Regions from separate parts of the Nonomuraea helvata genome, predicted to be linked through region 4. Evidence: riboswitches for the same ligand, from Rfam matches in the RefSeq annotation. Region 4 holds a riboswitch; each other region holds the start of a gene.
The links. Region 4 has a riboswitch for cyclic di-AMP ahead of ABD830_RS05785 (C40 family peptidase). Riboswitches for the same ligand answer to the same signal wherever they lie in the genome.
Positions count from the first base shown of each region.

Region 1 (7,679 bases), 390 kb from region 4:
GTGCGGCCAGGACGATGCCAGATTTCATCACGTGTGCGCTTTCTGGGGGTCGAGTCTGGACAGGCGCGCGCCGCAGCAGGCCACGGAGGTGGCCGGCGCGGCGGCGCCGGGCTGGTGGCCGGAAGACCCCACAGATGGCGGAACGAGATCGCACGGGCAGGGCGGACGACTGCTCGACGGCGCGCTGAAGCCCAGGCAGCACTCAGCGGCGCGGCCTCTTACGGGACGCTCGATGGCGTAGCCTGACGAGCCGGCTCGGACAGCCGGCCCACGATCTCCGGATCACACGACCACTGCGGGTCCGGCCTGCCCTCCAGGCGGCCCCCGGAGCACGAGGACGTGCTTCAGGAAGAGCCGGATACGCGCGCCTTCGTGCTCGCGCGCTCGCGTGATCGCTCGCGGCCGGGTGGAGATCCATCCGGCCGCCATGAAGAACAGGACCAGCAGCGGGCGCAGCACCCATCCGGCCAGCTGCCGGACCAGGGCGCACAGGCCCGCCTCCAGCCACCGCAGCCAGACGGAGGTGAGCACCACGCTGGTGGCGTGCACGAGCAGCATCCCGAAGCCGGGGAAGCCGGTGGCCTCCGTGTGGTCCATCCCGCTCATCCCGGCCATGTCCGCACAATGAGCCGCCGCAGCCTGCCGGGCGGAGCTCTGGGAGAGCAGGGTGTGCAGGATGACCTGTGACGCGGCCGTCGCGGGGAGGATGGAGGACAGCGTGCGTTCGCGTCCGGTCAGGGCCAGCGCGGGCAGCAGGAGGAGCAGAAAGCCGCCCGACGCCGCCGCCGGGTCGAAGGAGCCTCCGCCGGCCAGGTGTCCGAGCGTGGCGAGAGCGGCGCACGTGACGGCGAAGCTCGCCGCGCGCACCCACCTCACCACAGAGAGCGGACCCATCGTGGCCAGATCCTCCCACACCGTCGCCCAGGTCTGGAGATCAGATGACCTCTCGCCGCTGCCGGATCAGGCCGGCGTGCGCGAAGAGGGGTACGCGGCCCGCCGTTCCCTGGTTCAGTTGAGGTGCGTCGTGCGGGCCAGGCTCGAGGCCGAGCGGGTGCTGCCAAACTGGTGGGGTGAGTGACGACGGTCGCCCCGCCCCGCCAGTGACCAGCCCTTCCATCGTGGTGCTGACGATGGCCAGGCGCATCGAGAACGAGCTCGGCTCCGCTCTCGCGCCGCTGGGCCTGACGGTCAGCCGGCTGGGGCTGCTGGGGCACATCTCCGGTGTGCCCGGCGCGTCGTACAGCGATCTGGCCCGCATGTCGGGCATCACGGTGCAGAGCGTGCACGCGGCAGTGAAGGCGCTGGTGGCGGCGGGGCTGGTGCACGACCACACCGTCCGGGCGGGCTCGGCGTCCGTGATCGAGCTGACGCCGGACGGCTCCCGCCTGCTCCAGGCAGCGACGGACGTGGTGGGCGAGGTCGACGAGCGGCTGTTCGGCCCTGCGGCCGATCCCCTCCAGCGCCGGCTCGGCCAGGCGGTCCTCGCCGCCTTCACGGGCGAATCGGCTGGCTGACGGTCTCTCGAGCAAGCCAACCTTCAGGGTGACTGAAGCATGCTCTAAGCTTCAGGTAGCCTGAAGGTTGGAGGAAGATATGTTGCTCGAACATGTCCTGCTGTCCGTGCACGTGCTGGGCGGCATCGTGTTCGTCGGGGGCTCGGCCGTGGCGACGAGCCTGTTTCCCCGCTACGCGCCCGCGCTGGACGGAGAGGGACGCAGCAGGGACGTCGCCGTCGCCCTGCACCGCATTACCGGCGGGTATGCCGTCTTCGGCCTCATCGTGCCGCTGGTCGGCATGATCATGGCCGGCGTCCAGGGGCGGATGGACGAGATCTGGATCATCGTCTCGATGGTCCTCACCGCTGCCGCGGCGCTGCTGCTCGCCACGCAGATCTACCCGCGCCAGCGTCAGGCGCTCGCCGACCCCGGCGACGGCGACTCCGCACGGCTGCGCCAGCTGAGCATGGTCTCCGGCTTCTACAACCTGGCGTGGGCGATCGTCGTGGTCCTGATGATCGTACGGCCCGGCTCCGGCGCGGGGGCGTGAGCCCGATGCGCCTCCTGCGGATCGCCGCGCGGCCTGCTCGCTCAGCGCGCCCTGCGCGCGCAGCAAGGCTGAGGGCGGGGTGTCACTTGCGGGGACGGATCGCCGCCCGTACGGCGGTGTAGATGACGAGCCAGAGCACCGCCAGGAAGACCAGGTACTGGATGATTTCGGGGAGACCGATGTTCATGCTCGCAGCGTAGGCGGCCACGATTGAGGAACTGTTGAGGATCGGTTGGCAGGAGCCGGCACCCCGGCGGCTCGCCGGCGAATCCTTTTGCGGTGTGGGGGCCTCTTATGGAGTGATGACCACGCTGACAAGGAGATGGGGTATGGGTGACGTCGTGATCCCGGCTGCGCGTCGGGCGCTTTTCACGACCTTGCACCGGTGGCAAGGGCGCGGACGTGGCTGACCGCTCGTGGGCGAGCGCGCAGCTCATCGAGGCCGCGCAGGCCGGTGATCGCGAGTCGATCACCGCGGTCATCCATGGCGCCCATGCGCATGTGCGCCGCTTCGCGGAGCATCTCTGCGCGTCCCCACAGGACGCCGAAGACGCCGCACAGGAAGCGTTGATCATTCTCTACCGGAAGATCGGCTCGCTGCGCGCCACTGGGGCGCTGGCGTCGTGGATGTTCAGAATCGTCCGGAACGAGTGCCTGCGCCGCGGGCGGCTGCTGTTCGACCGCGACGAGGAGGCCGGTGCCGGTCTGATGACCTCGGCCGAGGACGAGGCCATCCGGCGCCTGGAAGCCGAACTCGTCGCGCAGGCGATCAGGGAGTTGCCAGAGGTTCAGCGCAGAGTGTTGATCATGCGGGATGTGCTCGGCTACCCGGGCCGGAGGGTCGCGGAGGTCCTCGGCCTGAGCAACGCCGCCATGAAATCCCAGCTGCACCGGGCTCGCACCCGGCTCCGGCTCAGCCTGGGCGACATGACCGGCCCCGCCGGGGGCCCGCATGACTCCGAAGCCGCCGGCGCCTGACCTGAGCCGACGCATTTCCACGATCCCGAGATTGAAGGGGAAGTTCCGCCATGCTCGAAACCGGATCGCCCGCACCCGACGTGGTGCTGGAGGACACCGACGGCCAGGCTGTGCGCCTGTCCGACCATCGCGGCGATCATGCCGTGCTCATCTACTTCATGCGGTCGACGTCGTGCCCGGTCTGCAACGGGCACGTCCAGGATCTCATCCGGTGCCGCGACGAGCTCGCGGCTGACGGCGCCCAGGTGTTCGTCGCGGTTCCCGAGGACCGCCAGGAAGCGGCCGCGTGGAAGGCCAGGCGCCGGGTACCGCTCCCCGTCCTCACAGGGCGCCGGGGCACCCCGCACGAGATGATCGGCCTGAGCAGGAAGGTCTTCGGCTCGCTGCAGCAGTCGGGCAGCATCCTCATCGATTCCCAGGGCGTCATCCGCCACGCTCACGGCGCCACCATGCCCACCGGCGGCTACGACAAGAACGGGATCATGGCCGCTGTGCGGGGTCTCCGCGCCGGCAGAAGCGGCTGACCGCGAGCCGGCCGCCCACCGACGGGCTCCGGCGCGTAAGGTGCCCGAATGATCGAGATACCGGAGGGGTTCGCCCGGAGCACCGTCGAGCGGGAAGGAGAGCCCGGGGCGGCGTGGCTCGCCGAGTTGCCGGCGATCGTGGAGGAGCTGCTGGCGCGCTGGGGATGCGTGCCGGACGGTGCGGTCATGCACGGGGGCGTCGGGGTCGTCGTCCCGGTGCGACGGCGGGGCGGCGCGTGACGGTCGCCGGGCGGATCAACCTCCGGCTGGCCGTCCCCGCGCCACCCGGCCTGCCCCGGCTGCGGGAGCAGGCGGACGCCTGGGAGCGGCGGCTACGCCAGGATGCCGAGGATCTGCCGCGCACGCTGCCACCGCATGCTGGACGTCTTCGCCGAGGCGGCGGAGATCGATCGGGAACGCGTCCGGCGCTGGGCCCAGTTCCATGCCGTCCAGGCTGCGTTCTGGGGTCGCCGCCACGGATTCCGCATCGCGCGCAGCGGGCCACGACTGGACTGGCTCGCCGAATTCGCTGACCGCCTGGCGGAGTCGCTCACGGAACGCCCGATCGGCCCCAAAGTCTAGAAAGGACAAAGACCAGGTAGTCAATCATTCATATTACGGGGGTTTCGCGCGAATATCCGCCGGTGCTGCTTGCACCTTTACATGCCATTCGAATACTTTCGTGCTACTTAGGCGTATCTGCGGCAGAACCAGACGCCGCATGGCGCCTTCCGCATTGCCCAGACCGCGCTTCACCTGCGCGAACGACGTCGCGTAGATATGGCGCGGCCGCCGAATCCGCGAGCTCGCGGAACCGGGGACCCGCAGTTTCTCTGGGGTGAATCGGCGCGCTTCCGTACGGGGCGCCCATAGGGCACTTCCACGCCCGAACCCGTCAGCTAACCCGGTAGGCGGCATGGAAGCAAGGAGCAATCCGCCCTATGGTGAAGAACATCTTCACGGGTGCCCCGCAGACCGGAAACCTTTCCCGCTTCGCCCTGTGCATGAGCGTCGCCGTGGGCGCGGGCCTCGCCGGTACGCCGACCTTCGCGGTCCATCACCGGCCCGACACGCGAACGTCGCAATGGGGCACCCTTCAGAAGTCTCCCGGCCAGGTGACCGCGCAGGAAGTGATCAGAATCGCCGAGTCCCAGATCGGCGTGGCCGAGAACGCCGCAGGCGGCGGAACCCCGTTCCAGAGCTGGTACATGTCATCGCCCCGGGCGGCGGAGACCGTGGCCCGCGACGGCGGCACGCCGCAGTCCTACGCCAACGCGCCGTGGTGCGCCATGTTCGTCGCCTGGGTCGGTGAGAAGGCCGGCGCCCGGCCGACCGTCGGCTGGGACGCCTACACCGTCACCTGGGCCAAGTGGTTCGAGGCCAACAGGCGCTGGGGCGCCGTCCCCAGGCCCGGTGCCGTGGTCTTCTTCGCCTGGCAGACGAAGAGCATCAGCGGCATCGAGCACATGGGCCTGGTCAAGCAGGACAACAGGAACGGCACGATCACCACGATCGAGGGCAACACGGACGACGGCCGGGTGGAGGTGCGGATCCGGCCCACGTCCCAGGTCGTGGGCTACGGCTATCCCCAGTACAAGCCCTGACGGACCCGGCCGCCCTGGCCTGCTAGGGGCGGACCGCGCCGAGGAGGCGGGTACGCCAGTAGTCGTCGAGGTCGACGACCTTGATGACGTCCCCGGTCTGGGGCGCGTGGACCATCTTGCCGTTGCCGGCGTACATGCCCATGTGTCCCAGGCCCTTGCTGAAGAGCAGGTCTCCGGGCTGCAGCCGGTCGAGCGGGACGCGGCGGGCGGCTCCCCAGCCCCACTGCGTCCAGGTGGTGCGGGGCAGCTCGACGCCCGCCCGGCGCCAGGCGGCCTGGGTCAGGCCGGAGCAGTCGTACGAGCCCGGCCCGGTGCCGCCGTACCGGTACGGCTTGCCCACCTGGGCGAAGGCGAACTGCAGCGCTAAGCGGGCGTTGCCGGAGGCCGGGCCGGTGTACTCGATGCCGGGGCTGTTGGGGTCGCCGGTGTTGAAGGCGCCCAGCCGGCGCAGGAGCTTGGTCTGCTCCTTGACCAGCTTGTCGACCTTCGCCTTCTCGTCGCCCACCTGGTCGCGCGCGCTGTCGGCCTCCGCCAGGAGGAGCTTGGCGTCGTTGCGGCGATCGCGCAGCTCCTTGGTGGCCGCGTCGTAGGCCCGGATCTTCGCCGCCCTGGCCTCGGCGATCTGCTGGAGTGAGGCCATGCTGCCCAGCAGCGCCTCCGGGTCGCCCTGGCCGATGAGCCGGCCCCAGGCCGGGTACGGGCCCGACTGGTAGTCGTTGACCGCCGCCGTGACGAGGTCCCGCCGGAGGGCGTCGGCCCGGGCGTCCTTGCGGCTGAGCTCGGCGTTGAGTGCGCCGTACTTCTTCTTGGCGCTCTTGTACGTCTCCGCGGCCTGGTTGTACTTCTCGACCAGCTGGTCGGCCTGCTCGTTGAGCTTCACCAGCTTGGCCCTGGCCTTGGCGGGCGACGGCTCGGCGAGGGCGGCGCCCGGGGTGGCGACCGATGCGGCCAGTGTCAAGGCTGCGGCTGATGCTGTCCGCCAGAGCCACGTCGGCACGGCCACTACGATGCCTCCTCGTAAATCTTCTAACTTGAGGCGACATAGTACAGAACGTCGACGGGCTCATCAGCCGGTTCGTGGCAGCTGCTCTGGAGCGGAGGCGCGGCCGGCAGGACCGAGCGCTACGACGCCCGTTCGTAGGAGGTGAGCGGACGGACAGCCGGGGCGGGGATCGCCGCCGTCACGATCTGCGCCCGCTCGGCGGGTACACCTGGAGCGCCGCCTCCAGAGCGCTCGCCTCCTCGGGGGTGAGCCGCTCAAGGAAGTGCACCAGGGTGGCCGCCCGGTTGCCGCTCCTGGCGAGGGAGTCGCGCATCACGTCGGCGGTGTAGGCCTCCTTGGACGACACCGCTTCGTAGATGTAGGCCCGGCCGACGGGCTTGCGCTTGAGCAGGCCCTTGGTGTGGAGCTTGTCCATCACGGTCATCACCGTGGTGTAGGCCAGGGGGCGCTCCTTCTGGAGATGCTCCAGGACGTCCCTGACCGAGGCGGGCTGCTTGATGGCCCACATGCGATCCATGATCGTGGACTCGAGCTCTCCCAGGCCACGCACCATCTGACGCCCTCTCTGCTGCGGTCGACGCAATGCTACCGTCGATCGTAGATGCGACTTTCCCGTCAGGACGGGGCGTCCGGGCGGTCCTTGGGGAGGAGTCACTGATGACGTCCGACAAGCGCACCGACCGCCTGCGCCGCTACTGGGACAGGCACGCGCACTCGTACGACCAGCAGATGAGCTTCTTCGACCGGCACTTCTTCGGCGACACCCGCGCCTGGATCTGCTCCCAGGCCACCGACGACGTCCTCGAAGTGGCCGTCGGCACCGGGCTCAACCTCCCGCACTACCCAGAGGATGTACGGCTGACCGGGATCGAGTGGAGCTCGGCCATGCTCGACCAAGCCCGGCAGCGGGCCGCCCGCCTCGGCCTGAAGGCCGAATTGCGCGAGGGCGACGCCCAGGCGCTCGACTTCCCTGACGGCGCCTTCGACACCGTCGTGTGCACCTTCTCCCTGTGCGCCATCCCGGACCACCGGCGCGCGGTCGCCGAGATGGCACGCGTGCTGCGGCCCGGCGGGCTGCTCCTGCTCGCCGACCACGTCGCCGCCTCGGCATGGCCCGCCCGCGCAGTGCAGCGCCTGCTCGAACTCGTCACCGTTCCCCTGGGCGGCGAGCACTTCCTGCGCCGCCAGCTCGATCAGGCGCGCGAGCAGGGCCTCACCGTCGAGCGGCACGACCGATTCAAGATCGGCATGGTGGAGCGCTTCGCGGCCCGCAAGCCCGTCGGAGACGCCCCCTGAGGCGGCTTATCGTACGGGAACGCCGAGTTCGCGGCCGCGGTAGAAGCCTTCCCGTTCCTCCAGGACATAAGGGGCCATGGCCTCACGCCGGCGCGTCTCGGCCTCGGAGCCCCGCCAGGAGTCGCAGGACTCCCTGGAATCCCAGAACGACACCCCGGTGATCTCCAGCCCGTCCTCCGACCAGTACGCGTACGCATGGCGCAGGCCCTCCGGATACGGGTCAGGGCG
Region 1 covers NZ_BAAAXV010000001.1:878,525-886,203, reverse strand. The annotation lists gene ABD830_RS03960 (ABC transporter substrate-binding protein) at 1-28, opposite strand, end outside; gene ABD830_RS03955 (hypothetical protein) at 283-894, opposite strand; gene ABD830_RS03950 (hypothetical protein) at 896-1,078, shown strand; gene ABD830_RS03945 (MarR family winged helix-turn-helix transcriptional regulator) at 1,071-1,514, shown strand; gene ABD830_RS03940 (hypothetical protein) at 1,594-2,046, shown strand; gene ABD830_RS03935 (RNA polymerase sigma factor) at 2,449-3,024, shown strand; gene ABD830_RS03930 (peroxiredoxin family protein) at 3,075-3,548, shown strand; gene ABD830_RS03925 (hypothetical protein) at 3,597-3,788, shown strand; gene ABD830_RS03920 (hypothetical protein) at 3,924-4,130, shown strand; cyclic di-AMP (ydaO/yuaA leader) riboswitch at 4,329-4,477, shown strand; gene ABD830_RS03915 (CHAP domain-containing protein) at 4,490-5,152, shown strand; gene ABD830_RS03910 (C40 family peptidase) at 5,175-6,110, opposite strand; gene ABD830_RS03905 (BlaI/MecI/CopY family transcriptional regulator) at 6,334-6,708, opposite strand; gene ABD830_RS03900 (class I SAM-dependent methyltransferase) at 6,813-7,451, shown strand; gene ABD830_RS03895 (hypothetical protein) at 7,458-7,679, opposite strand, start outside.
Region 1: linked by a shared signal. The riboswitch ahead of ABD830_RS03915 (CHAP domain-containing protein) and the one ahead of ABD830_RS05785 (C40 family peptidase) in region 4 are both predicted to bind cyclic di-AMP.

Region 2 (7,679 bases), on a different contig from region 4:
TTGGGTGTCACACAGGGCCAGTCGGTGGGGGGAAGGTGCTCACACCGTCAGTCGGTCGCGTAGCAGGTGGTCTTGCCGACGAGGAGGACGCCGGGCTTCTCTCCCGACAGAACGGTCAGTTCGAACGTCAGCCGGGTCCGCGGATTGCGCAGAACGGCGACCTCCTGCTCCTCGTCCCGCAGATCCAGGTCGTCGACCACCTGGTCGTACCCCATCGCATGGAGCCGTTCGAGAAGCCCGGCGGAGACGTCGGCGAGGTCGCTCTCGGCGCGGAAGTACCGCCGCACCTGGCCGGGCACGCACGAGCCGTCCGGTTCCTGCGAGGCGGGCGACAGATGGAGCTCGGAGGCGGTGAGCAGGGTGCCGGCGTCGGTGTCGAGCTGCCGGGCGGCCGCTTCGAGGGTGGCCGGTGCGGGCGCCGTCGCGCAGGCCGTCATCGCCGCGACACAGAGGAGCACCGCGGGAGAAGCGTGACGGCGGGCGCGCACGGTCGGACCATATCGGAGATCGTCCACGGCCACCCGCTGAACGGCACAGGACACCCCGAGGGTAGTGATCCGTATAAATCGCCTTTTCGCGGGCAGAAACAGCATCTATCACGATGAAGGGGGCGCTACCGGAGCGGGATGATCTTCGAGACAGGTGACCAGGCTCACGTGACGCCCACTTCGCACCCGTACGGCCTCCGCGTAACCGGCGAGGTCGACCACGGCAATCACCAGCGCCTCGCCGGAGCCCTGCACGGCATGATTCGCGAAGGCGACCAGGACATCCGCCTGGACCTGGGGGAGCTGGCCTTCATCGACGTGTCCGGGCTGCGCGTCATCGTGGCCGCCGCCGCCCGATTATCCCCGCCCCGCAGGCTGATCCTCGACCCGGCCTCTCCCGCGGTGCGCCGCCTCCTCGCCGTGACGGGCTGGGACAGCACCCCTGGATTGCTGATCAGCTGAGCGGCGGTCACCTGTCCGGGCCGGCCCAAGTGAGCCCACTGCGGAGCCGGGCGGTCAGGCCCATGTCGTCCACGAACCGTCCCAGTCCGAACGCCACGCACTCCAGCGGCCGCTCCGCTCTCCGTACCGGCATCTTCAGTGACGCCCGCAGCCGCCGTGCGAGCCCCCGCAGCAGCGCGCCGCCGCCCAGCAGCACCGCGCCGCGCCCCCCGAGATCCGCGGCCAGTTCGGCCGGACACCGCTCGACCGTCTCCATCGCCGCCCGCACGATCGCCTCGACCGGCTGCCTGGTCGCCTCGTAGACCTGCTGGACCGGCAGCCGTACCTCGCGCTCGCGGCCGGTGTCCGGGTCGCGGGCGCGCACGGTCACGTGCCGGTCCAGCGGCTTCCACTCGGTGCCGATGTCGCGTTTGGCCGACTCGGCCTCGTGCTCGTCGAGGAGGAGGCCGTGCTCCTGCTCGACCAGGCGGACGATGGCCCTGTTGACCGCCTCACCGCCGCCCGGGACGGAAGCCGTGGTCACGGCGGCGCCGGACGAGAGCACGGCGATCCTGGCCGAGTCGCGCCCGATGTCGATCACCATGTGCCCGGCGAAACTGTCGACCGGCAGCCCGGCGCCGAGGGCCGCCGCGAGCGAGTGCGGGATCAGCACGACGCGTCTGGCGTCCGCCTCGAACGCCAGGTCGCTCAGCGCCGCCCGTTCGATGGGGGTGCAGCCGTCGGGCAGCGCCATGACCAGGCGCGGCCTGGCGAACGGACGCCGGTGCACCTTGCTCAGGAAGTGCCGGACCATGCGCCGCGTGAGCTCCCCGTCGACCGGCAGGCCGCCGGAGACCGGCCGGCACGCCTCCGCGCCGGTCGCGTCCGCGCCGTACGCGATGACCTTGCCGGTGCGGTCGTCGAGGATGACGGCCGAGGGCTCGTCGAGCACGATGCCCTTGCCGCGGGCATAGATCCGCGTGCTCGCGCCCCCCAGATCCACCGCCAGGTCACGGCCGAGGAGGCTCATGGCAGGACCGGGGGCTTGAGCGTCATGCCGGGTTCTATTTCCTGAGCCGCTCCAACGCAACACCAGGAACCGAACGGTTCCCCTTTACCCAGGACGCGTATCTTGATCGGCAGCACCTCGACCCCGGGAGGACCTGCCGTGCTCGACTACGACCTCGAGGCCGGACGCTACGACGAGACCAGGGGCGGGCTGCGGCGTGCCGTGGCCGCGGCCGACGCCGTCCGGCGCCTCGTGCCCGGCGGCACGCTGCTCGACGTCGCCTGCGGCACCGGGCTGGTCACGAGGGAGCTGGCCGGGCGGGGGCTGCGGGTGCTCGGGGTGGAGACCTCCGCGGGGATGGCGCGGATCGCCGCCGGGCGCGCCGACGTGGTGCTGGGCGACGCCCGTACGCTGCCCGTACGGGACGGCTCGGTCGACGCGGTCACCACGATCTGGCTGCTGCACCTGCTGGACGACGCCCGCCCGGTGATCGCCGAGGCCGCCCGCGTGCTGCGGCCCGGGGGAGTGTTCGTCACGACGGTCGACAAGCGGGCCGCCCACGGCCCGGGAGGGCGCCGGGAGCCGTCGGACCGGGCCGAGCTGGTGGTCGAGGAGGCGGCCAGGCACGGGCTCCGGCCGAGCGGCGAGAGCAGCTTCGTGGGGCACGGGCAGGGGCGGCCGAGCCCGGACCCGGTCTTCCGCCTGCTGGCGTTCACCCGCTCCTGAACGTGGGACTCAGCGCCGGAGCTCGGCCAGCGTCTCCTCGGCCCACGCCAATCCGGCGCTGGCCTGGCTCAGGCCGAGCTTCGCCGCGTATGAGCCGACCCCGCCCTCGGTGTAGCACTGCAGCGCCACGCTGCGCGCCGCGAACCCGTCCCTGATCCGCTCCACCACCGCGATCGCCTCGTCCCTGGCGAGCAGCGGCAGCAGGAACGCCTGGAGCGCGACCTCGTTGCGTACCGTCACGGTGGGCGGGTGCTCGACCAGCCACGTGTGCAGCTCACGCGTGCCCTCAGGGGTGATCGCGTAGATCTTGCGCCCCCTCGCGCCCTCCGACTCGATCGCCACGAGCCCGTCGGCGGCCATCTTCACCAGCTCGGGATAGATCTGCGTGTGCCCGGCCTGCCAGACGTGGTTGAGCGAGTGCTCGAACTTCTTGGCCAGGTCGTAACCGCTCGCCGGGCCCACAGCCTCGAGCAGCCCGAGCAGCGCGATCCGCAGGGACATGGCCGCCAGCATATCGAAGAGTTGACATGTAAGGAGTTACATGTCAATCTTCACATGTGAATACTGACATGAAGTCTCGTGGCAACGGGCTCGTCCTGCTCGCCGTGCTCGGCGGGATGTTCCTGGCGATGCTCGACCAGACGATCGTCGGCACGGCCCTGCCGCGCATCACCAGCGAGCTGGGCGGCAGCACGCTCTACGTCTGGGTGGTGACGGCGTACCTGCTCACCTCGACGGTGACGGTGCCGCTCTACGGCCGGCTTTCCGACCAGCACGGGAGGAAGCCGCTGCTGCTGGTCGGGATGGTGGTGTTCGTGGCGGGCTCGGCATTGTGCGGGGCGGCCCAGGACATGGCGCAGCTCATCGGCTTCCGCGCGCTCCAGGGCCTCGGCGCGGGCGCGCTGCTGCCGCTGTCGATGGCGTTGGTGATGGACATGTTCCCTCCGGGGCCGGGCAGGAGCGGCGCCCGCGTGCAGGGCGCGCTCGGCGGCGTGATGGGGCTGACGTACCTGGCGGGGCCGTTCCTCGGCGGGCTGTTCACCGACCACGCGAGCTGGCGGTGGTCCTTCTACGTGAACGTGCCGCTCGGTCTCGCGCTGATCGCCATCGTCGTGCTCCGCCTGCCGCACCGGCCGGGCACCGGAGGCGGGCGTCCCGACTACGCGGGCATCGCGGTCTTCACCGTGGCCATCAGCGCGCTGCTGCTGGGACTGACGGAGAAGGGCCTGGACCGGCACACCTGGACCGACGCCGCCGTGGCCGGGCCGATCGCGCTCGCGCTCGCGCTGCTCGCGGTGTTCGTGCTGGTCGAGAGGCGGGCGGCCAGCCCGATCATGCCCATGCACCTGTTCGGCAACCGTACTTACACGCTCGTGAACGTCACGTCGTTCTGCACGGCCTTCTGCATGTACGCGGGAGTCGTGTTCCTGCCGCGTTACTTCCAGGAGTCCCTGGGCGTCAGTGCCACCGAGTCCGGGCTGAGGATCTACCCGATGACGCTGGCGATGGTCGTGGGCAGCGCCCTCATGGGGGCGCTCATGTCCAGGACCAGGGTCTACAAGCCGTGGCTGGTCGTGTCGCCGTTCCTGCTGGTCGCGGGCACCCTGCTCTGCGTCAACCTGACCGCGCACACCGGCGGGGCGCTCCTGGCGGGCTGGATGCTGCTGATCGGGCTGGGCATGGGCCCGATGCTGTCCGGGCTGACCGTGGCCGCGCAGCAGTCGGTCGAGCCGCAGTACATCGGCACCGCCTCGGCGAACCTGACCTTCTTCCGCCAGATCGGCGGCTCCGTCGCGCTGGCTGTCGGCGGCACCCTCTACGGCTCCACCGTCGCCGCGGACGCGCCCGTGCACGGCCTGGCCGCCGCGCACGCCTCCGCCGCGGCCGTGGTCATCCCGTCGCTGGGCGTGGCGGGTGCGGTGATCGCGCTGGTGGCGCTGGTGGCGATGCCGGGCAGGCGGCTGGAGGTCCCGGCAGTCCCGCAGAGCAGGGTGGAAGCCGGTTTCGCGTCATAAGCGGGCCCATGCGAAGCTGTGAGTGTCCCCAACACCATGGAGGTCCTCATGGCGGATACACCGGAGCAGGAAGTCAGCGAGACTCCCGAGGACGAGTTGAAGCGCAAGTTCCGCGAGGCGCTGGAGCGCAAGCGTAACCAGCAGGCGGGCTCGGGCGCGGGTGGCAGGGGCGGTGACTCGTCGAAGATCCACGGGTCGCACGGTCCGGCTGCGAGTAAAAGATCGTTCAGGCGCAAGAGCGGCGGCTGAGACTGGTCAATTTCAGGGGGTACGGCAGCGCCGTGCCCCCTTTTTTCTATGTCGGGGTAGGTAGATCTTCTGCCCGATTCATGACGAAGTGTTTGCGTATGTCCGGAATGCGTGGTTAGAGTGTTGGCCAATTCACAGCCGGTGGCGTGGACCTCATCCAGGAGGAACAGCCGGCTGGCGCCGAATCCCGAATGCTCGGGAACCGGGGACCCACCGCAATTGGGGTGAATCCGACCGTGTGTCGGTAGGGCATCTCCACGCCCGAACCCGCCAGCTAACCCGGTAGGCGAGATGGAGAGGACATGTTAACGACTTGGACGATCGCGTCGAACCCTCGGACAGCGTGATAGTCGCCGCCTCCTGAGCGGCCCCTTCCCCAGGCTCCTTCCGCGCTCTGCGTAGCTTTCCCCCTTGCCAGGTGCTTTGCCCTGCTACGCCCTTTTTCGAGTGAGCGCAACCTCCCCTGCCCCCGTCGCGAAGGACTTTACTTTTCATGTCTGCATGTCTTGGCCTGCGTTCACTCGCTCTGATCACCGCCTCCACGGTAGGCGCGCTGACCATCGCCGGCACCGCGGCTCACGCCGATCCGAACACTGAGGACAGGGTTCTGCTCAAGGGCTCGACCACGGCTTCGTACTTCTGGGACGACTCCTCCGGCAGGGCCGGTGACACCGGTCTGCCCGCCAGCGGCAAGCCCATGCAGAAGGGCCTGGCCGCCAGCCCGAGCTGGCCGCTCATGACCGAGGGTTACGCGATCTACAAGGGCAAGAAGCTGCCCTTCTTCGTCGGCGACCGTGGCCCGGGCGCGCCCTCCAGCAGCGGGGTCATGCTGGACCTGGACGCCAAGACGTTCGCGGAGCTCACCGGCGGCACCTTCAACTCCGACACGCTGGGCGTCGACGGCATCGGTGGCGAGGGCCACATCAAGGTCGACTACGTCATCACCAAGTGGGGCAAGGGGCCCGGCAAGAAGAACTACCCGGTCGCGTTCTCGACCGGCGCCTGGGCCGAGCAGGACGACAACCCGGCCGAGCCGCCCGCGCCCGAGCCCGCGGCCGCTCAGGACGTGCCCGCACCACCGGTCTCGAAGACCGCGGCCGCCATCGTGGCCGGCGCCGTGGCCGTGGCGGGCGGCAGCCTGGCGCTCACCAGCGACCGCGTCCGGAGCCTCATCAAGCTCTGACCTTTACGGGCTGCTACCAGAATGTCATTCTGGTCGTCGTGACCACCCGTGTAGCCGCGAACGGCATCGACATCGCCTACGAGAGCTTCGGTTCGCCCGAGGGCCGTCCCCTGCTCCTCATCATGGGGCTCGGCGCGCAGCTCATCCACTGGGACGAAGGGCTCTGCGAGCTGCTGGCAGAGCAGGGACATCACGTCGTACGGTTCGACAACCGCGACGCGGGCCTGTCCACCCACTTCCATGACGAGGGCGTTCCTGCGCTGGGGGCGCCCTCGCCGTACCTGCTGGACGACCTGGCCGACGACGCGGCGGGGCTCATGGACGCCCTCGGCTGGCCCGCCGCGCACGTGGCCGGCGCCTCGATGGGCGGCATGATCGCCCAGGCCCTGGCCATCCGCCACCCCGAGCGGGTGCTCACCCTGACCTCGATCATGTCCACGCCCGGCCCCTCGGTGGCCCCGCCGACGGAGGCCGCACTCGCCGCCCTCATGGCCAGGCCGCCCGCCGGTCGCGAAGCGGTGCTGGCCCACGCGCTGCGGACCTGGTCGGTTCTCGGCTCGCCCGGGTTCGACCTGGACCACGAGAGGATCAGTGAGCTGGCCGGGCTGGCGTACGACCGCTGCTTCGACCCCGAGGGCACGGCCAGGCAGCTCGCCGCGATCATGGCCTCGCCCGACCGCACGGAGCTGCTCGCGGGCGTACGGGTGCCCACGTTGGTGGTGCACGGGGAGGCCGACCAGCTCATCCCGGTCGCCGCCGCCCACGCCACGGCCGCGGCCATCCCCGGCGCCCGTCTGGTGACCTACCCGGGCATGGGCCACGACCTGCCGCGCCCGCTCTGGCCGTCCTTCGTGGACGAGATCACCAAGCTCACCGCCACCTGACCCCCGCTCTCCGTCGCGACGGGGGCTAGCCGAAGTGGGCGCGGGTCTCGGCGAACGCCTGGTCCGTGCCCTCGAGCGCCTTGGCCACGTCCGCCTCCGTGTGCGCGGCCGACATGAACCAGTTGTGCCATGGGTGCAGGTAGACCCCGTGCCGCAGGCAGGCGTCGCTCCAGTGCATCGCGACGGAGAGATCGGCGTCCCCGTCGAAGCTGAGCCACGGGATCGTCACCGGCCCCGTCTGGTTCACCACGAACCCGTGGGACTTGGCCTGCGCGAACAGCCCCTCGCGGAGCTGCGTGCCGGCCCGCTCCATGGCCCCGATGCCGTTCTCGTCGCGCAGGGTCTCGATGGTCGCCTTGGCCGCCGCCATCGCGACCGCCGAGAACCAGAACGAGCCCGTGGAGTACAGCGTCTGAGCAGGTCCGCGCAGCGCGTCCGTGCCGGTGACGGCCGCGATCGGGTAGCCGTTGGCCATGGCCTTCGACCAGGCCGTCAGGTCAGGGCGTACGCCATAGGGCTCCCAGGAGCCGCGCAGGTCGATCCTGAACCCCGCCCGCACGTCGTCGATCACCAGCGCCGCACCGAGCCGGTCGGCCAGGGCCCGGGCGCCGCGCGCGAAGGCGGGCTCCACCAGTTCCTGGTCCTCGAACGAGTCGTGCTTGAACGGCGTCACGATGATCGCCG
Region 2 covers NZ_BAAAXV010000005.1:889,708-897,386, reverse strand. The annotation lists gene ABD830_RS23510 (hypothetical protein) at 48-488, opposite strand; gene ABD830_RS23505 (STAS domain-containing protein) at 627-950, shown strand; gene ABD830_RS23500 (rod shape-determining protein) at 958-1,959, opposite strand; gene ABD830_RS23495 (class I SAM-dependent methyltransferase) at 2,062-2,664, shown strand; gene ABD830_RS23490 (helix-turn-helix transcriptional regulator) at 2,674-3,165, opposite strand; gene ABD830_RS23485 (MDR family MFS transporter) at 3,234-4,679, shown strand; gene ABD830_RS23480 (DUF5302 domain-containing protein) at 4,728-4,928, shown strand; cyclic di-AMP (ydaO/yuaA leader) riboswitch at 5,097-5,232, shown strand; gene ABD830_RS23475 (hypothetical protein) at 5,422-6,111, shown strand; gene ABD830_RS23470 (alpha/beta fold hydrolase) at 6,150-6,995, shown strand; gene ABD830_RS23465 (aminotransferase class III-fold pyridoxal phosphate-dependent enzyme) at 7,021-7,679, opposite strand, start outside.
Region 2: linked by a shared signal. The riboswitch ahead of ABD830_RS23475 (hypothetical protein) and the one ahead of ABD830_RS05785 (C40 family peptidase) in region 4 are both predicted to bind cyclic di-AMP.

Region 3 (7,679 bases), on a different contig from region 4:
GCGGTGGCCGTACGGAACTCACCGGCGTTGCGGCCGAGCCGCAGCACCACCACGCGGTCGCTCACCGCGCGCACGTCGGCCAGGTTGTGCGAGATGACCAGCACCGCGAGCCCGCGCTCGCGCAGCCGGCCGATCAGCGCCAGCACCTGCGCCGTCTGCTCCACGCCCAGCGCGGCCGTGGGCTCGTCGAGGATGACCAGCCGGGGCTCGCCGATCAGCGCCCTGGCGATGGCCACCGACTGGCGCTGACCGCCCGACAGCATCGCGACCGGCACCCTGATGTCCTTGATGCGCACGTCGAGCTGGGCGAGCAGCTCGCGGGTCGCGCGTTCCATGGCGAGGTGGCGCAGCAGCGACCAGCGGCGGCGCTCGGTGCCCAGGAACAGGTTGGCCACGACGTCGAGGTTCTCGCAGAGCGCGAGGTCCTGGTAGACGGTCGAGACGCCGAGGGCCTGCGCGTCGTGCGGGTTGGCGATCCTGACCGGCGAGCCGTCCACGGTGATCGTGCCCTCGTCGGGGGTCACGACCCCCGAGATGGTCTTGACCAGGGTGGACTTGCCGGCGCCGTTGTCGCCCATGAGGGCCACGACCTCGCCGGGGCGCAGGTCCAGGCGGGCCCCGTCGAGCGCCTGGACCGCCCCGTACCTCTTGGAGATGCCTGTCGCCGAGAGCATCTACTGGATGCCCTGCTTCGCGCACGCGGCCTTGACCTCGGCCGTGCAGATCTGGGCAGGCGTGTAGAAACCGTCCTTCACGATCGTGTCCTTGATCTTGTCGGCGGTGATGGGGATGGGGTCGAGGAGGAAGGCGGGGATGTCGGCGGCGCCGTTGTTGACCTTGGCGGGGGCGGTGGGCTGCTCGCCCTTGGCGAGGGCGACGGCCAGCTCGGCGGACTTCTCCGCCTCAGCCCTGATATCCAGATATATGGTCATGTACTGCTCGCCCGTCAGGATGCGCTGCACGGCGGCCAGCTCGGCGTCCTGCCCGGTGATCGGTGGGAGCTGCTTGTAGCCCGCGCGCTTCATGGCCGCGATCGCGCCGCCCGCCATGCCGTCGTTCGCGGACAGGACGCCCGTGATGTTGTCCTTGCCGAGTGCCGTGATCGCCTGCTCCATCTGCTGCTGCGCCTTGTCGGGGCTCCAGTCCGGCGTGTCGAACTCCCTGCCGACCTTCACCTTCCCGTCCAGCACGCTCTTGGCGCCCTTCTTGTAGTCGGCCGAGCTGGGGTCGGTCGGCGAGCCGTGGATCATCACGATCTCGCCCTTCGCCGCCGTCCCCTTGGCGTTCATGGCGTCGAGCAGCGCCTGGCCCTGCATCTCGCCGACCCGCACGTTGTTGAACGAGACGTAGTACGCGTAGTCGATGCCCGAGATGAGCCGGTCGTAGGCGATGACCGGGACCTTCTTCTGCTTGGCCTGGTTCACCAGCGGGGCCACCGCGTTGGCGTCCACGGCGTCGAGGACGAGGACGTCGGCCTGCTGGGTGAGCGCGGCCTCGACCTGCTGCTGCTGTTTGGGCGCGTCCTGCTCGGCGTTGCTGTAGAGGATCTTGCAGTCGGGGCAGAGCGACTTGACCTTCGCCTCGAAGAGCGGACGGTCGAACGCCTCGTACCGGGTGGTCTTGGACTCGGGCAGGAACAGCGCGATCGTCTTGCCGCCCTGGCTCTGCGTGGTCGTGGGGCCCGTGCCTGTGTTGGTGCCTGTGGTGTTCCCGCAGGCGGCGGCCAGTAAGACCGCCGCGACAGGGATTGATCGCCATGCTCGGTGCATCGCACTTCGTCCTTCCGAATGTGCCGCCCCTGTGCTTGGTAAGAAAGGTAATTTACTATCAGCCTCGTTGGCTAGATTTCTTTCGAGGAGGTTCGACGATGCGGGGTGACCTGGGCAATCCGCGCCTGCTTCGGGTGCTGAACGAGCGCCGCCTGCTCGACCACCTCCAGGAGCACGGCCCCGCCTCCCGTGCCGACCTCGCCAAGATCACAGGCCTGTCGAAGCCCACGGTCTCCGCGGCCCTGGCCGGGCTGGAGGAGGACGGGCTCGTCCATCTCGTCGGGGAGCTCTCCGGCCGTCCCGGACCCGTCACGTCCCTGTACGACGTGAACGCCGCCGCCACCCACGTCGCCGGCATCGACATCGGCCGCGACTGGATCAGGGTCGCCGTCGCGGACCTTCGCGGCACGTTCGCCGGCCGGACAGACGGGCGCAACACCGCGCGCACCTCCGCCGAACTCGCCCTCCTGGTCGGCGAGCTGTGCCGGGCGGCAGCACGGGAGGCCGAGCTCGACTGGCCGGCCATCGCCTGCGCCGTCGTCGGATCGCCCGGCGTGTACGACCCCGCGCTCGGCCGTCTGGAGTTCGCCCCCAACCTGCCAGGACCCGACCTGGCCGAACGCCTGCGCGCCACGCTCGAGGTGGACCTCGTCATCGAGAACGACATCAACCTGGCCGCCGTCGGCGAGCACGTGCACGGGGAGGGGCGGGGGAAGTCCGACTTCGCGCTCGTGTCCATCGGGACCGGCGTCGGCATGGGCATCGTGATCAACGGCGAGCTGTACGTCGGCGCTCGCGGGGCTGCAGGCGAGGTCTCCTACGTGCCCGCCGCGGAGGAGCCCGCGCTCCCGCCCGACGACGCCCTGGCCCACGGCGCCACTGAGGCGGTGACCGCGGCTCCCGGCGTCGTCCGCGCGGCCCGCGCCGCCGGGCTGACCCTGGACACGGCCAAGGAGGTCTTCGCCGCGGCGGCCTCCGGCGACGCCGTGGCCCGCTCGGTGGTGGAGGCCGAGGGCCGCCGCATCGGGGGATTGCTGGTGGCGGTCGCGGCGGTGCTGGACCCCGAGGTGATCGTGCTCAGCGGCGGCGTGGGCCGCAACCTCGACCTCCTGGGCGCGGCCATCGAGACCCGGATCGCCGAGCTGGGCCCGCTGCGGCCGGCGGTGGTGGCCAGCACGCTGGGCGACAGCGGCGTCCTGCTGGGCGCGGTCGCCCACGCCAGGACCCGCGCCTGGGACCTCATCTTCGACGCCCGCCTTCCCTGAGCACGGCTCGGGGAAGGCGGGCGTGTGCGCTGCCTACAGGGTCGCCTTGAACGTGGCGGGCGCCGGAGCGCTGCGCTGCTCCTTGAGCCTGGCCCAGAGGCGTACGCCCTTGGGGTCGGGGCGGACGGCGCCCACGAAGGACTCCCTGCGCCAGTCGCTCAGGCGCTCTTCCTTGACCACGTCGCCCGTGTGCGGCGAGTGGACCATGTAGCCGGGCCGGGAGATCATCCCGACGTGCCCGAGGCCGTGGAAGAAGACGAGGTCGCCGGGCTTGAGGTCCTTCCAGGCGATCTTCTTGGAGAACGCGCCGTACTGTTCGGCGGCGGTGCGGGGGAGCTCGATCCCCCCGTGCTCGTACGCCCTGAGCATGAGCCCGGAGCAGTCGTACCCGCTCGGGCTGGCGCCGCCCCACACGTACGGTGTGCCGCGTTTGCTCATGGCGAAGTCGACGGCGATCTTCCAGGCGGGTTTCGGCGCCTGCTGTTCCCGGATGCGTTTGATCTCGGCGCCGGTCAGTGTGGTGGGGTCGGTCAGAGTGGTGGGGTCTTCTTTGGGGGAAGCCTGGGCAGGGGTGGCCAGCAGGAGCCCGGCGGCGCCCACCGCCAGGGCAATGGCAATGCGAGACAGGGGTCTGTCCTTCCATGCGGCCGGCCGGGTTAGCTGACGGGCTCGGGCCTGGAAGTAGCCCTACGGCGGTGGGTGCCGATTCGCCCCAGGGGGGAAGTGGGTCCCCGGCTCCACGCAACCGCTGCGTGGATTAGGCCCGATGGACTCTAACGAAACGGTCAAAGAACCGCAATACGCACAAAACGGACGTCCGAGAAATGAGATGGAGTGTTCGTCAGTCGAGACGACGCGGTAAGGTACGGCCCATGGAGTCGCGTAACATCCGTCTGGCAGTCATCCCCGGCGATGGCATCGGCACCGAGGTCGTAGCCGAGGGCCTCAAGGTCCTGGAGGCAGTGGGCACGAAGATCGAGCCCACTCACTACGACCTGGGAGCCGCACGCTACCACCGCACCGGCGAGACCCTGCCCGACGCGGTGCTGGAGGAGCTGCGCGGCTACGACGCGATCCTGCTCGGCGCCGTGGGCGACCCCAGCGTCCCGCCGGGCATCCTCGAGCGCGACCTGCTGCTCAAGCTGCGCTTCGAGTTCGACCACTACGTCAACCTGCGCCCGGTCAAGCTGTTCCCCGGCGTGGATACCCCGCTGGCCGACACGCCCGCCGAGGACATCGACATGATCGTCGTCCGCGAGGGCACCGAGGGCCTCTACGCGGGCACCGGCGGCGCCATGCGGCGCGGCACGCCGTACGAGATCGCCACGCAGGAGTCGCTCAACACCGCCTACGGCGTCGAGCGCGTCGTGCGGTACGCGTTCGAGAAGGCCAGGTCGCGCCCCCGCAAGAAGCTCACGCTCGTCCACAAGACCAACGTGCTCACCTACGCCGGCGATCTGTGGCAGCGCACGGTCAACCGCGTGGCGGAGGAGTTCCCCGAGGTCACGACCGACTACTGCCACATCGACGCGGCCTCGATGTTCTTCGTGAGCCAGCCCGAGCGGTTCGACGTGATCGTCACCGACAACCTGTTCGGTGACATCATCACCGACCTCGGCGCGGCCATCGCCGGCGGCATCGGCCTGGCCGCCAGCGGCAACATCAACCCCGAGCGGACCGCGCCCAGCATGTTCGAGCCGGTGCACGGCAGCGCGCCCGACATCGCCGGTCAAGGCAAGGCTGACCCGACCGCGACCATCCTGTCCGTCGCCATGCTCCTCGACCACCTCGGCCGGCACGCCGAGGCGGCCAAGGTCGAGCAGGCGGTGGCCGAGGACATCGTCGAGCGGCTGGCCGGCTGGGCCGGCCGGACCACGCACGAGATCGGTGACGACATCACCGCGCGAGTATCCGGCTAGGACCGCCTAGCCCCGAGAGCGCCTGGTGGTCCGCGAAGGACCGCCGGGCGCTTTTTCGCGTCCAAACGGCCTAACCACCCCATTGGCCGCTTGCCATCCCATATAGCGAGACAATAAGAAGTACGGGGCTGCCCGCGGGCAGCGCCGACCACCGTCGCCTATCCGCAGATTTCTGTAGGTTTGGGCAGATTTCGCAGAGAGAAGGACCTCCGTCATGACCATCGCTCAGAAGCTCAGCTTCGACGTGCAGCTATCCGACCACGCTCGCACCGCGGCCGAGCGAGAGCAGGTACTGGCGAACCCCGGTTTCGGGCAGATCTTCACCGATCACATGATCTCGATCGACTACACCGAGGGGCAGGGCTGGCACGACGCCAGGCTCATGCCGTACGGCCCGCTCTCGCTCGACCCGGCCACCTCGGTCTTCCACTACGCGCAGGAGCTGTTCGAGGGGCTCAAGGCGTACCGCCAGACCAACGGCTCGATCGTGACGTTCCGCCCGTACGCCAACGCCGCCCGCTTCAACCAGTCGGCCCTCCGGATGGCCATGCCGGAGCTGCCCGAGGAGACGTTCGTCGAGTCGCTCGAGCTCCTCGTCGAGACCGACAAGGAGTGGGTGCCCACGACCGAGGGCCACAGCCTCTACCTGCGCCCCTTCATGATCGCCACCCAGGCGGGGCTGGGCGTCAACTACCCGTCGAAGATGTACAAGTACATGGTGATCGCCTCCCCGGCGGCCTCGTACTTCGCGGGTGGCATCAAGCCCGTCTCGGTGTGGCTGTCCACCGAGTACACGCGCGCCGCCCCCGGCGGCACGGGCTTCGCCAAGTGCGGCGGGAACTACGCGGCGGCCTTCGTGGCGCAGCGTCAGGCGGTGGAGAACGGCTGCGACCAGGTGGTGTGGCTGGACGCCCACGAGCACAAGTACGCCGAGGAGATGGGCGGGATGAACCTGTTCTTCGTCTTCGGCGACAAGCTCGTCACCCCCGCGCTGACCGGCACCCTGCTGCCCGGCATCACCAGGGACTCGATCCTGGAGCTCGCCGGCGACCTGGGCCTGGAGACCGAGGAGCGCCTCATCTCGGTCGACGAGTGGCAGGAGGGGTGCGCGTCCGGGGAGCTCACCGAGGTGTTCGCGTGCGGGACGGCGGCCGTCGTGACGCCGGTGGGCTCGGTGAGGGGCGCGGACCGCTCCTGGACGATCGGGGACGGCACGCCCGGTCCCGTGACGATGCGGGTGCGTGAGGACCTCGTGGGCATCCAGTACGGCGCCCGCCCCGACACCCACAACTGGATCCACAAGGTCGCCTAGCGTGAGGTGGCCGGGTCCTCTCGGGGCCCGGCCCGCACGTTCTCGGCTAGTTCTTCCTGATCATCGTCATCCCGTCCGCGACGGGCAGCATGAGCACGGTCACCCGCGGGTCCTCGATCACCAGGTCGTTGAACTGCCTGATCTCCACGGTCGTCGTCTCGTCGTGCGCCGGGTCCGCCACGTGCCCCCTGCGCAGCGTGTTGTCCGCCAGGATCAGCCCGCCGGGCCGCAGGCGCTCCATGACCAGCTCGTAGTAGCCGGGGTAGTTGCCCTTGTCGGCGTCGATGAAGGCCAGGTCGATGGGCTGGTCGAAGGCGGTGAGCGTCTCCAGCGCGGGCCCGAGCGTGAGCGTCACCCGGTCGGCCACGCCCGCCCGCTCCCAGTAGCGGCGGGCGACGGACGTCCACTCCTCGCTCACGTCGAAGCAGTGCAGATGACCACCGGACAGCCCTCTGGCGATGCACACGGACGAATAACCGGTGAACGTACCCACCTCCACGACGACCTGGGGCGCCACGAGCTGGGTAATCATGGTGAGGAAGGTGCCCTGATCGGGGGAGATCTGCATGCCGGCGGCGTCCCCCGTGGATTCGGCCGTCTCCTTGGCGAGTTCCTCCAGCAGGGGGTCGGGCGGGGTGGAGTGGGCGAAGACGTACTGGGCGACGGCGGGGTCAAGGAGATATGCCTTCATGTGGCCATTCTTCCGGTTTCAGGTAGGGGCTGCGCGATCAACGAGGTGAGAGTGGGCAGATGATGAAGCGGTTGCTGGCGGTGGCGCTCGCGTGCGTGGCCCTCGCCGTACTCGGGGCGCTGGCGTTCTCTGAGCCGGGCGAGTCGTCCGAAGGGGTGCGGCTGGCCCGGCAGGTGGACGGCTCGATGGTCCTGGCCGACCGGTCGGGCACCGCTCCCGTGCTCGACCTGTACGAGGACTTCGACTGTCCCATCTGCAAGGAACTTCACACCAGAGTAGACACGACCCTCAGGAAGCTCGCGATGGAGGGCAAGGTCAAGGTCGTCTTCCACCCCGTGACGATCTTCAGGGACGAGCCCATGCGCTCGAACTCCATCCGCGCCGCCGCTGCCGCCCGCTGTGTCCCCGAGGAGAGCTGGCTCGCCTTCAGGGACGAGCTGTACGCCATGCAGCCGGCGCCGCACGGCGAGGCGTCCGGGTTCGCCGTCGAGGACCTGGTCAAGGCGGCCAGGCAGGCGGGGGCCTCGGTGGACGAATGCGTCAGGGCGCAGTCGTACGCGAAGGCCCATCTGGAGGAGACCGCGAAGGTACGGCTGGAGGGCACGCCGACGGTGCTGCTCAACGGGCAGGCGCTGGGCAACGAGGCATTCGACGCGGCGACTCTGGAGCGCGTCATCACCGGTGGCAGCGGCGTCACCGTGTAGCGGACTGTCCCAGAGGGTG
Region 3 covers NZ_BAAAXV010000005.1:1,129,101-1,136,779, reverse strand. The annotation lists gene ABD830_RS24645 (ATP-binding cassette domain-containing protein) at 1-674, opposite strand, end outside; gene ABD830_RS24640 (sugar ABC transporter substrate-binding protein) at 675-1,769, opposite strand; gene ABD830_RS24635 (ROK family transcriptional regulator) at 1,868-3,034, shown strand; gene ABD830_RS24630 (C40 family peptidase) at 3,068-3,634, opposite strand; cyclic di-AMP (ydaO/yuaA leader) riboswitch at 3,665-3,808, opposite strand; gene ABD830_RS24625 (3-isopropylmalate dehydrogenase) at 3,907-4,953, shown strand; gene ABD830_RS24620 (branched-chain amino acid aminotransferase) at 5,168-6,265, shown strand; gene ABD830_RS24615 (O-methyltransferase) at 6,312-6,956, opposite strand; gene ABD830_RS24610 (DsbA family protein) at 7,016-7,660, shown strand.
Region 3: linked by a shared signal. The riboswitch ahead of ABD830_RS24630 (C40 family peptidase) and the one ahead of ABD830_RS05785 (C40 family peptidase) in region 4 are both predicted to bind cyclic di-AMP.

Region 4 (7,679 bases):
GTGCTCGCGCACCGCATCTCCATGCTGAGCCTGCACGCGGGCGCGCTGGAGTTCCGGCCGGACGCGCCCGCCGAGGAGATCGCCAGGGCCGCCGGCGCCATCAGGACCAACGCCCACCTGGCATTACAGGACCTGCGCGAGGTGATCGGCGTGCTGCGCCACGCGCACCCGGACGGCGACGACCCGGTGCCCGACCGGCCGCAGCCCACGCTCGCCGACCTACCCGCGCTGGTCGAGGAGTGCCGCCACGCGGGCATGGACGTGCGGCTCGACCTGCGGGCCGACGGCGACGCGCCGGAAGGGCTGGGCCGCAACGTCTACCGCATCGTCCAGGAGGCGCTGACCAACGCGCGCAAGCACGCCGGCGGGGCGCCTGTGACGGTGTCGGTCTCCGGGGCTCCGGGCGAGGGGCTGTCGGCTGAGGTGCGCAATCCTGTGGAGGCGCGCCACGGGTTGCGCCTGCCTGGCGCGGGGGCGGGGCTCACCGGGCGGAGCCTTCCGGGCGCCGGTGCCGGGCTCATCGGGCTGAGGGAACGGGCCGAGCTGGCCGGAGGACGGCTCGAGCACGGCGCGACCCCGGACGGCGAGTTCGCGGTCCGCGCGTGGCTGCCGTGGCCGTTGGAGACGAATCGGGAGGACGCATGATCAGGCTGCTGATCGTCGACGACGACGCGATGGTGCGGGCGGGGCTGTCGATGATCCTGGGCGGCGTGGACGACATCGAGATCGTGGCCGAGGCCGGCGACGGGTCCGAGGTGCCGCCGCTGGTGGCCGGGCACCGGCCCGACGTGGTGCTGATGGACATCCGCATGCCCGGCGTCGACGGGCTCACCGCCACCGAGGCGCTGCGCCGCACGTCCGCGCCGCCCGAGGTGGTGGTGCTGACCACGTTCCACGCCGACGCGCAGGTGCTGCGGGCGCTGCGGGCGGGGGCCGCGGGATTCCTGTTGAAGGACATCGCGCCCGGCGACCTGGTGCAGGCCATCAGGAAGGTGGCCGCGGGGGAGCCGATCCTCTCTCCGGCGGTGACGCGCCAGCTCATCACGCACGTGTCCGACGGCGGGGCGGGGGAGCGCACCGAACGGGCCAGGAAGCTGCTCGCCCGCCTCAGCGAGCGGGAGCGGGAGGTGGCGCTGGCCGTGGGGCAGGGCAGGTCGAACGCCGAGATCGCGCGCGAGCTCTACATGAGCGTGCCCACGGTCAAGGCGCACGTCTCGCGCATCCTCACCAAGCTCGACCTCAACAACCGGGTCCAGGTCGCGCTGCTGGTCTACGACGCCGCCACGTAGTCACCCCGCCAGCAGCTCCTCGATCGTGGCCCGGTGCAGCACCAGGTCGTCGGGGTCGTCCGGCGCGGGCTGCTCGCCGAAGTGGATCCGGCGCTGCCACACCCTGGCCATGACGATGCCGTGCCGGAGGGCGGCGTACATCTCGTAGAAGTCCATGTCGCGGGGCTCGTACCCCGTCAATTCTTGATATTTCTGGCAGACGTCGTCGCGGCGCATGAAGTCGGGCATGCCGGGGAAGCCGGCGGCGACGGTGAGGTCCTGGAAGAAGCGGTGCAGGAAGATCATCCAGGACAGGTCCAGCTCGCGCGGGCCCACGGCGGCCATCTCCCAGTCGAGCACCGCGACGGGGGTGAAGTCCCTGAACACCATGTTCCCGATCCGGGCGTCGCCCCAGCACAGGACGTCCGGACCGGGCTCGTCCGGCCAGTGCGGCTCCAGCCACCGGAAGGCCCGCTCCAGCAGGGGGATCCGCCGCTCGCCGTGCGCCCACTCGTAGTAGGCGCGCTGCGCCTCCACGTGCGCGCGCAGCCCGGCCGGCCCGAACGGAGTCAGCTCCTCGGCCGTGAACCGGGCCTGGTGCAGCGCCGCCAGGACCGCCACGGCGGAGTCCTGCAGCCTGCGCCGGTCCGCCGGCGCCGCGTCCAGCAGCCAGCTCCCGAACGTGTACGGCATCACGTCCGGAGGCACCTCGCCGTCCTCGCGCTCCATGACGAGGAACGGCGTGCCGAGATGGGCGGGGTCAGGTTCGTACCAGAGGGCCCTGGGCGCTGGAATCCCAGCTTTTTCCCTGGCCAGGCGCATGATCCCGAACTGTGTCCGCAGGTCGTACGAGGGGAACACCGGAACGGACTCCACCGCAGGTGCGAGCCTGGCTACGCAGCGCGTTCCCCCTCCGCCCCAGTCGGCCGTGAAGAACAGGGTCTCGCTCGACATGCCGTTCTCGGACGGCCTGGACACTTCGGACACCGAAGCACGTGCGCCGACCCTGCCGCCCAGCCAGACGGCCAGGCGTTCGCGCAGCTCTTCCAGGTCGCGGGTGGAGGTGCGGATCTCATCTGTCACGGTCGGCCTCCCAGGCTCCGGCTCAGTCGTATACCGCCAACCAAGCGCTCGTCCATACAGGGATGACCGTTACGGTCAGGTACGCGGCAGCCGTACCCTTGTCTGAAAGGGCATGTCACGAAGGGACAAGTGGGATGAGTTCAGCGGGTGAAGGCCTGTCTCGCCCGCTTCCCGAGCAGGTGCGGCTGAATGTCGTCGATCTGGCTTCTCAGGTGCTCGGGACGATGCCCGCTGTCTCCATACCTCCGCCGCTGCGCGGCATCGCCAAGTTCGACCCCCGCAAACGTGCCAAGCTCGGCAGCGCGCCCATCGCGGCGCAGCTGGAGAACGACAAGAAGTTCCGGGAGCTGGTGGCCGAGTCGGTGGCCGCCGGCTGGCCCGAGCTGGTCGCCTCGCTGGCCGAGGGAAACGTGCCGCCCGCGGCCGACCCCGTGCTCGTGGCCGCGGCCGCGTACCTCACCCGGCCGCCCGGCTGGGCCGAGATGATCGAGGCCGCCCGCACCGACCTGGAGCAGTCGGCGGCGGCGGCCGAGGGGTCGGAGCGCGAGGAGGCGGTCACCCGGCTGCGCGAGCAGCTGGCCGCGCAGAAGAGCGCCGCCAAGGAGGAGTCCGACCGGCTGCGCGAGCAGATCAGGGCGGCCCGCGCGGAGAACTCCGACCTGCGGCGCAAGCTCCATGAGGCCCGCGAGCGGGCCAAGGCCGCGGTCCGCCATGCCGAGGAGATGGAGCACGCGGCCGAGGAGGCCAGGTCGGCCGCCTCCGCCGCCTCCGTCTCGGGCGAGTCCGAGCTGCGGCGGCTGCGCGAGCGCCTGGCCGACGTGGAGAAGCAGCTCGAGGCCTCGCGCCGGGCCGCCCGCGAGGGCAGGAGCATCGAGGACGCCCGCGTCAGGGTGCTGCTCGACGCGCTCCAGGACGCCTCCGCCGGACTGCGCAGGGAGCTGGCCCTGCCCACGATGATCAGCCGGCCCGCCGACTCGGTCGCCGCCGTCACCGGCGAGCGCCCCGGCGTGCGCGGGGTCCCGGCACGCGCCCTCGCCGACGACGACCCGCAGCTCCTCGACCAGCTCCTGGCCCTGCCGCAGGTCCACCTGATCATCGACGGCTACAACGTGACCAAGACCGGCTACGGCACGCTCACCCTCGCAGACCAGCGCAACCGGCTGATGACCGGGCTCGGCGGGCTGGTGGCGCAGACCAGGGTCGAGGTGACCGTGGTGTTCGACGGGGCCGAGCTCAACGCCCCCGTGCAGGTGGTGGCGCCCCGGGGGGTGCGGGTGCTGTTCAGCGAGCCCGGGGAGATCGCCGACGACCTGATCCGCCAGCTCGTCCGCGCCGAGCCGCCCGGCCGGGCCATCGCCGTGGTGTCGTCGGACCGCGAGGTGGCCGAGTCCGTCAGGCGGATGGGAGCCAGACCCGTTCCGTCTGGCTTGCTGCTGCGCAGGCTGGGCCGGGCCTAGATTACGGACCGGCCGGCCGGCGATCCAGCTCGGTCCTCCATCACGATTTGCCTCTTTGGGTGAGACCTCACCCGCCACTTCTGTACTATTTCGCCCCAGACATCATCCCCTGGGAGGCGACACAGTGAGGTTTGGCAGGGTGCCGGTTGCCGCGGGTCTCGCGTTCGGGCTGCTCCTGTCCCCGATGGGTCCGGCCCTCGCTGATCCCAAGCCGACGCTCCGGCAGGCCAAGGCCAAGCTCGAGAAGCTCAACGACAAGGCCGACAAGGTCGTCGACCGGTACAACACCGCCACGGAGCGCTACAAGGAAGCCAAGGGCGCTTACACCAAGCTGAACGACAGCTACAAGCGCAAGCTGGACACCGTCGCGGACCTGCGCGCCCAGGTGATCAACATGGCCGTCAACGGCTACAAGCTCGGCACCGACCCGACCTCCTTGCCCGGCCTGATCAGCACGGACGACCCCTCGGCCCTGCTGACGGGGCTGACGCTGGCCGGGCAGATCTCGAAGGAGGAGGCGGCGAAGCTGGCCGCGTTCGACCGCGAGAACCGCGGGCTGAAGACGGAGCGCGACAAGGCGGAGCAGGCGCTGGAGGCGGCCGACAGGGAGCGGGACGGCGTCGAGAAGGAACGCTCGGAGATCATGAAGCTGATCCGCGAGCAGAAGAAGCTGCTGAACAAGCTGAACGCCTACAATCCCGGCAATCCCAACAGCGTCGGCATCAAGTACACGGGCCCCGCCTCGGGCAACGCCGCCGCCGTCCTGCGCTTCGCCTACGCCCAGGTCGGCAAGCCGTACATCTACGGCGGGACCGGCCCACGGGGCTACGACTGCTCGGGCCTGACCCAGGCGGCGTGGCGAGCCGGTGGCGTGTCGCTGCCGCGTACGACGTGGCAGCAGTGGGCGTGGGGGGCCAGCCGCAAGGTCTCCTTGAACGACCTCCAGCCCGGCGACCTCATCTTCAGCAACGGGCTGGGCCACGTCAGCATTTACGCCGGCAACGGGCAGATCGTCCACGCGCCCCAGACCGGGGACGTGGTCAAGGTCGTCAAGCTCTCCTCTTACGGCAGCGGTCTCGTAGGCGCTGTCCGCCCGTAGTCGCCCTTCGCGGGACTCCGGCGTTGCCGGAGGTCCTCCTTGGAACGTTCCCGTCTCAGTGTGACAAATGCGACATTTGAGGCCTGACACAGCAGCGTGAAATCAAATGTGAGCAGGGTCACATTCCGATAACGGAACCTGGCCTTTCAGCAGGGGCCTTTCGCCTTACAGCCCCCTTTATCTGATCTTTACAGGCCATGTCTCGCTTTGCCGATTCTTGACGGTTCCGCGTACCTTCTGGCGTCGTCCCGCTTCCCAGCGAGACAGCAGAAGATCCGCCGGCCACCGCCCACATCCCCATGCGAATCCTTGATCGGGGCGGTGACCTGCCGAATCCGTGCAGCCAGGAGGCACGGAGCCGGGGACCCAGCGATCCCAGTTTCCCAGGGATCAGGGGTGAATCGGCGCGAATCGCGCCGTAGGGCTACTTCCAGGCCCGAACCCGTCAGCTAACCCGGTAGGCGTTCGTGGAAGTCCCAAGGAGAAATCCTGTCTACGTCCCCGAATAACCCCCGTCTGTCCCGCCTTGCCGTGAGTGGCGTAGCGCTCTCGATGACCGTGACGGCCGCAGGTCTGGTCCTCCATGCCCCAACGGCTCGGGCGGCAACGAGCACGACCGCTTCGACGGCCAAGGCGGCCACCACCGCCCGAACCTCGACGTCGGCCAGGGCCGCGGCGCTCAGGGCGGTCAAGGTCGCCCGGCAGAAGTCCAAGGCCCGCAAGGCCGTCGCCGCGGCCAAGCACCAGATCGGTGACCCGTACCGGTACGGAGGCACAGGTCCTGGTTCGTTTGACTGCTCCGGCCTCGTCCAGTACGCCTGGAAGAAGGCCGGCGTGAAGATCCCGCGCGTGACGAACAGCCAGTTCGCCCGCATCAAGAAGAAGGTCTCCTGGCGGCACCTCCAGCCGGGCGACCTGATGTTCTTCAGCGGGCTCGGCCACGTGGGCATGTACGTCGGCAAGGGCAAGATGGTCCACTCGCCGCGGACAGGCGAACGGGTACGCATCGACAAGCTGAGCAGATGGCGCAAGACGTCCTTCGTCGGCGCCGTCCGTCCCGGCATCTGACCGAGCCCCCGCCCGAACGCGTTTCGGGCGGGGCTCGTTCGTTCTGTGCTGAAGTCTCCCGTGGGCCGACTACGATCGGGCGTCGTGTCCGGGTGGATGAGTCGTCGGGTCGCGGTGGCCTCCATCGCGCTCCTCGCTCTCGCTCCCGCCGCCGCCCCCGCCCCTGATGCGCCGATCCTCCCGCAGGAGGCCCGCTACCTGTGGCGTGACGGTGCGGTCGTGGTCCACGGAGCGCGCTCCGTCGTCGTCGGCCACCACGCCCCGGATAGGGAGCTCCGCGAGCTCGCACGCCGGGCCGACGCGGCAGGGCAGCGGGTCTCGGGCGTGCTCGGCCGGCCGGTACGACCGCTGATCGTCGTCCCCGGCTCCGCCGCGGAGGCCGCCCGGCTGGCCGGGGTGGGCAGGATCGACGGGCTGGCCGCGCTGGCCGACGGCGGCCGGGTGATCGTCGTCCCCGAGCTCTTCGCCGAGCTCAACTCCACCGGCAAGGACGTCGTACTCGCGCACGAGCTCACCCACGTCGCGGCGGGCACCGACCACCTGCCCGTGTGGCTTTATGAGGGATTCGCCGACTACGTCAGTTACCGCGACTCAGGGCTCCCCGTGCGGACCGCCGCGGCCGAGCTGGCCGCCGAGGTGCGTTCCGGGCGGTTGCCGGGGGAGTTGCCCGGATCTGCCGCTTTCGCGGCCGACGGCCGGGACCCCGTACGGCTCGCGCGGGCGTACCAGGAGGCCTGGCTGGCGTGTCGCTTCCTCGCGGACCGGTTCGGTGAGGGGACGCTGGTGAGGCTCTACCGTGATGCCCAGGCAGGCGGCGTCGATCGGGCGCTCGCCGCTCTCGGGCTGTCCGCGGCCACGCTGACCGCACGGTGGCGCGACTACGTGCGGGACCAGCTCGCATGAGGGGGAGGAGCGGCGGTGGACGTTCACGCTCAAGAGGGGCAGGGGCATGGGGACGGGATATCTGTGAACGGGGACGGGGCACGTGAGGCCGCGGACGAGACGCGGCTGAGGCGGCAGGCGGCGGTGGCGGCCGTGGTGCTCGGCCTGATCATCGTGGCCGTGGCCGCCTTCAGCACCCCCTGGCACCTCCTCGCCTCCGGGCCGCCGGACCCCGCGCGTGACTTCACCGCCGCGCAGATCGCCAGGGCCGAGGCGTTCGACACGGCCACCACCGTGCCGAGCTACCTGTCGCTGGCGCTCACGCTCGTCATCGCCGGGCTGCTCGTGGCCACCCCGCTCGGCGCGAAGGCCGTGCGGTGGCTCAAGGGCCCGTGGTGGGTACGCGTGGTGCTCGGCGTCGTCGTCATCACCGTCATCGTCGAGCTGCTCAAGCTGCCGCTCGGCATCTGGTTCGAGACGACGTTGCGCGGCTACGGCCTGTCCACCCAGGACTGGGGGTCATGGGCCGGCGACCGGCTCAAGAACATCGGCGTCGAGACGTTCCTCCTCTGCCTCATGCTGCTCGTGCTCATGGCGCTGGCCCGCAGGATCAGGCGCTGGTGGATCCCGGCCGCCGCCGGCGCCTTCGTGCTGACGGTGGCGATGTCGTTCATCTATCCGGTGGTGTTCGAGCCGCTGTTCAACGACTTCACGCCCATGCGGCAGGGCGCACTCCGCGTGAGCCTGCTCTCCATGGCCCAGCGCGACGGCGTGCCCGTCGAGGACGTGCTGATCGCCGACGCCTCGCGCAGGACGACGGCG
Region 4 covers NZ_BAAAXV010000001.1:1,266,304-1,273,982, reverse strand. The annotation lists gene ABD830_RS05810 (sensor histidine kinase) at 1-645, shown strand, start outside; gene ABD830_RS05805 (response regulator) at 642-1,289, shown strand; gene ABD830_RS05800 (phosphotransferase family protein) at 1,290-2,351, opposite strand; gene ABD830_RS05795 (NYN domain-containing protein) at 2,486-3,808, shown strand; gene ABD830_RS05790 (C40 family peptidase) at 3,948-4,907, shown strand; cyclic di-AMP (ydaO/yuaA leader) riboswitch at 5,225-5,386, shown strand; gene ABD830_RS05785 (C40 family peptidase) at 5,439-5,975, shown strand; gene ABD830_RS05780 (hypothetical protein) at 6,072-6,878, shown strand; gene ABD830_RS05775 (M48 family metallopeptidase) at 6,894-7,679, shown strand, end outside.